2 regions of the Lysinibacillus sp. NPDC059133 genome follow, and region 1 is predicted to be linked to the other one. Evidence: a T-box and tRNA genes for the amino acid it is inferred to sense, from the RefSeq annotation. Region 1 holds a T-box; the other holds one or more tRNA genes.

Region 1 (2,481 bases):
ATGCAGCTTTAGATAATCTACCTTGTTTTTAGGAATGATATTTTGTAGTTTTTCTATGGATGATTCTAACTCAATGTCGTCAACTGTGAAATTAATATCCTTGAGAACAGAAAGAAGGGAGGACAGGTTATTAAGAGTTAGTACTTGATGATTTAATTTATAACTCTCATAAATGCTGAATCCACCATTGTTTCCGGAATGGGAAATGATGGGAATACCAGCTAGATTGATTGTTTCAATATCTCGGTAAATAGTCCGGACCGACACTTCAAATTTCTCAGCCAATTCATTTGCTGTTACACGATTTCTATTAAGTAACATCACAATAATGGTTAACATACGTTCTATTTTCATCTTGTTCTCCTTAAAAATATATTTTTTTATTATGTAGTAGAATCAATTTCATAATACGCACTTTTAAAAAATCATAAAGAAACAGAATTTCGATGATTTCTTAAAAAAACGAATGAAATAGCTAATTATGCTACAGAAAGTTGTAGTTGGGAAAGCCGATCAACTGCTAGTTTGCAGGCGTTGTACGCAAGATGAACCAAATCAAAATGGACTTTAGCTTTCTTCCCTGTACAATGGTAAATCTGATTGACATAGGGGTATCTCTCCAGTCTGTTAATGTGTGTGTCGTAACTCTCATTATACAGGATTTGGGGAGGTACCCTATTTTTTTGTCGTTTTAAACTTAGAGCCCCAAGGGCTCAGAGATATGAAATTGATTCGGATACTAAAAAATAGTTTTTAGCCCTTTGAAAAATGATGATTATAATTTTTTCTTCATTGGAGTATGGACGAAAAGTTTTGTGAAGCGAATGGGTGGGAAAAAATCAAGACGAAGAAGATTTATATAATTGGTGGCAGTACTGTGTTAGGGGATGGAATGTAAAACGTATACCATGAATATAAGTTGATCTTCGTTCCAGCTGGGCGACTCCTTGGGGATCAGCAATAGAGGAACGAAGGCTAAGAGCATCACATCCTGTGATAACGCCTTCGTGACCAACATCGGTGCTGCTGCCGCTTTGCTTTCGCGCAAAAAACATCTGTTGGCCCAAGCGGCTCATCGGACGCCCCCAGCCGGAGCGGAAATCACCCCCACGTTATGATGCTTAAAAACCAATTTATTGACAATTCGAATAAAGGGACTATAATAATTAACAAGATTTGCATAACGAAAAATTGTTGATAACAATTTGGAGTATAAGAGTAAAAGCGTTGAAGAGAACGAGTAGTTTTAATGGAACTTACAGAAAGTAGCCGGTCGATGAGAGGCGCAAGGAAAGTTAAAATGAATACATCTTGGAGCTGCGTACCGAACTTTAGTAGGCTACGACGGGTTTGCATCCGTAATCAATGCAAAGGTATCGCCATTTAGCCGTACCTATTGAGAAGGGTTATGTAAATAACTCTTAAATTAAGGTGGTAACACGTTCATACACGTCCTTTAGGTTGATTCCTAAAGGGCGTTTTTTGCTCTTATAGAACTTGCAATATAAATCAATAAAAGGAGTTGTATTGTATGTTTTTAAAACCAGAGGAACAATTAGAGATTATTCAAAAGGGTGTAGACAAGATTGTTAATGAACAAGAGTTATTAGCAAAATTAGCACATTCTTTTAAGGAACAAAAGCCTTTAACGATTAAGCTGGGTTTAGATCCTTCTGCGCCAGACATTCATTTAGGGCATGCTGTTGTGCTACGAAAAATTAAACAAATGCAAGATTTAGGTCATCGAGTGGTCATTATTATTGGTGATTTTACAGGACGTATAGGAGACCCAACAGGTAAAGCCAAAGGGCGCAATGCGTTAAGTGATGAAATTGTAAAAGAAAACGCTAAAACATATTGTGAGCAAATTTTTAAAATTTTAGATAAGGAAAAGACCACGGTGCGTTTTAATAGTGAGTGGTTATCAACGTTAACATTTGAGGAGGTTATCAAATTAGCTGCGACGACTTCTGTAGCGCGTATTTTAGAACGTGATGATTTCCAAAAACGCTATAACAGTCAGGTACCAATTGGCATTCATGAATTTTTCTATCCATTAATGCAAGCGTATGATTCAGTCGAAATTTTTGCTGATATTGAATTAGGCGGTACCGACCAAACGTTTAATATTTTAATGGGGCGTACATTACAAAAGCATTTAGGGCTGGAGAAACAAATTGCCATTTTCATGCCGTTATTAGAAGGTTTAGATGGTGTTGAAAAAATGAGTAAAAGCTTAGGGAATTATATTGGCGTAAATGAAGCACCAGAAGTAATGTTCAAAAAAGTAATGGAAGTACCTGATGCATTAATTATTAAATACTTTGAACTTGCAACAGATGAGCATCCTAAAGTGATAAAAGAAGTGGAAAAACGATTATTAAAAGGTGAAAATCCGCGAGATATCAAACTAGAGTTAGCAGAAATTATTACTACTTTATATCATGGGGAAGAATCTATGAAGGAAGCGGAGCAATATTT
Region 2 (2,481 bases), on a different contig from region 1:
GCTCCATACGATATTCTAAATCACTTGCACGTAACATTTCTGAGCATGAAATAGGAACAATTCCAGCCTTTAGACAGCCAAGAAAGACAAAATAAGCCTCAGGCAGACGTGGAATAATAACTAATACGCGATCTCCTTTTTGAAGCCCCTTCTTCGTTAAGACATTCGCATATTGATTCATTTTTTGAACAAGTTCAACATAGGAAATTGTTCGGCGTTCCTGTTGAGTATTTAGCCATCGTATTGCTTGACGATCACTATCTTGGGAAAATTTCTCTAATTCCTCTGTGATGTTATAGAATTCTGGTGCAATTAAATCGTTTGTTACCATGTGAACATTCCTCCCCAAACAAATTTAATAGAAAATTCATAAAACTATCTCCATTTTAACAATTACAATAATATACAGCAAGAATATTCTATACATAAAATAGAAATATTAGATTTAATAGAGAACTATTAGGGTTCAGGTGGATGTGAAGGTATACTTCGACAAAAAATATAAAAATTTTCACAAAAGTATTGCATAATTTATAATGCTTGCTATAATAATAAATGTACTTAAGAGGTTTTAAAAACCGAATTGAATAGTATTGTTCCGAAGTAGCTCAGTTGGTAGTAGCACCTGACTGTTAATCAGGTTGTCGCAGGTTCGAGTCCTGCCTTCGGAGCCATTTTTTTGCCCATTTATAATGGTGATGTTATACATATAAAAAAAGTATAAAAAAGTATAAAAAAGTATTGCATCGATCAGTAAATAATGTTATCATAATTCTTGTCTTGTTCGAGACATTTGAAAAATGGCCCCTTGGTCAAGTGGTTAAGACACCGCCCTTTCACGGCGGTAACACGGGTTCGAATCCCGTAGGGGTCACCATTTATAAAACTTTGTAGTAATGCGAAGGTTTAAAAAAAAATTAACTGTGAAGAAATAAACACCTGTTTCTATGGAGGATTAGCTCAGCTGGGAGAGCATCTGCCTTACAAGCAGAGGGTCGGCGGTTCGAGCCCGTCATCCTCCACCATAATGTGTTATTTCGGAGGGGTAGCGAAGTGGCTAAACGCGGCGGACTGTAAATCCGCTCCTTAGGGTTCGGCGGTTCGAATCCGTCCCCCTCCACCAGTTTTTTTATATATGATTGGGGTATAGCCAAGCGGTAAGGCAACGGATTTTGATTCCGTCATGCCTAGGTTCGAATCCTAGTACCCCAGCCATTTTTATATTTTTTGAGCCATTAGCTCAGTTGGTAGAGCATCTGACTTTTAATCAGAGGGTCGAAGGTTCGAGTCCTTCATGGCTCACTTTTATTGAATAAAAAGTGTAACATTAACTACAGATACTAATCTCTTGCTGAAAACAGCAGGAGATTTTTTTATGCTCTTCTTAATTGTATAAATATTCATAAAATTGTGAGGTTGAGCCAGGTAGGATACAGGCTTTACAATAGACTTACAAGTACAAGGGGGTATGAAAAAATGAATAAACTAAATATTTCTATTATTGGGGTACCAACAGATTATGGGCAAACTCGTAGAGGGGTAGATATGGGACCGAGTGCCATCCGTTACGCAGGTGTTGTAGAACGCTTAGAGGCAATTGGGCATGTAGTACATGATCAAGGGGATATACGTGTTAGTCAAAAACAAGGGGGTATTATTGTTGATAAACAACTTCTGAATTTAGAGGAAGTTATCGATGTAAGTACATCTTTGGCGAATAGTGTAAATAAGTCAGTGGAACAAAAGTCATTTCCACTTGTACTCGGTGGCGACCATAGTATTGCTATTGGTACACTTGCAGGACTTAGTGAGCAATATAAAAATTTAGGTGTTATTTGGTTCGATGCACATGCTGACCTTAACACACCTGAAACGACACCTTCTGGTAATATACATGGTATGCCGTTAGCAGTTAGCATTGGCCTTGGTCATGAACGCTTAGTGAAAATTCGTAATAATGTACCGAAAATTAAACCTGAAAACGTCATTATTATTGGAGCACGTTCCGTAGATCCAGGTGAACGTGAATTAATTGGTCAGCAAGGAATCAAGGTGTATACAATGCACGAGGTAGATCGTCTTGGGATGACGCGTGTAATGGAAGATGCTCTTGCCTATTTAAGAGCGCGCGATATAGATGGTTTGCATTTATCACTTGATTTAGATGGATTAGATCCACTTTATACTCCAGGGGTTGGGACACCTGTACCTGGTGGGATTACGTATCGAGAAAGCCATTTGGCGATGGAGATGCTTCAGGAATCAGGTATGCTCACATCTGCTGAATTTGTTGAGGTTAACCCAATTTTAGATGAAAAGAATAGAACAGCTGATGTTGCTGTAGCATTGATGGGTTCCTTATTTGGTGAGACCCTAGTATAAGGCTCATCACTCTAGTTTAAAGATATTTGACAAAAAATTGCCTATTGCCACAATGTATAAAAATCTTTTGCTATAATTAATAACAAAATGAAACTTTTC

Evidence for each region. A T-box is a leader RNA that pairs with one kind of tRNA and senses whether it is charged. The one in region 1 lies ahead of tyrS (tyrosine--tRNA ligase), so its partner is inferred to be a tRNA-Tyr.
Region 2: it encodes a tRNA-Tyr, which carries the amino acid that the T-box ahead of tyrS (tyrosine--tRNA ligase) is inferred to sense. The anticodon was not compared.

What each region holds. Positions count from the first base shown of each region.
Region 1 is NZ_JBHZDH010000013.1:19,201-21,681, forward strand. Features, by position in the region: gene ACFXN8_RS09335 (helix-turn-helix transcriptional regulator) at 1-354, opposite strand, end outside; T-box leader at 1,219-1,460, shown strand; gene tyrS (tyrosine--tRNA ligase) at 1,532-2,481, shown strand, end outside.
Region 2 is NZ_JBHZDH010000066.1:1,509-3,989, forward strand. Features, by position in the region: gene mbcS (acyl-CoA synthetase MbcS) at 1-331, opposite strand, end outside; tRNA gene ACFXN8_RS23355 (tRNA-Asn) at 598-674, shown strand; tRNA gene ACFXN8_RS23360 (tRNA-Glu) at 803-877, shown strand; tRNA gene ACFXN8_RS23365 (tRNA-Val) at 950-1,025, shown strand; tRNA gene ACFXN8_RS23370 (tRNA-Tyr) at 1,040-1,123, shown strand; tRNA gene ACFXN8_RS23375 (tRNA-Gln) at 1,141-1,215, shown strand; tRNA gene ACFXN8_RS23380 (tRNA-Lys) at 1,230-1,302, shown strand; gene rocF (arginase) at 1,477-2,382, shown strand.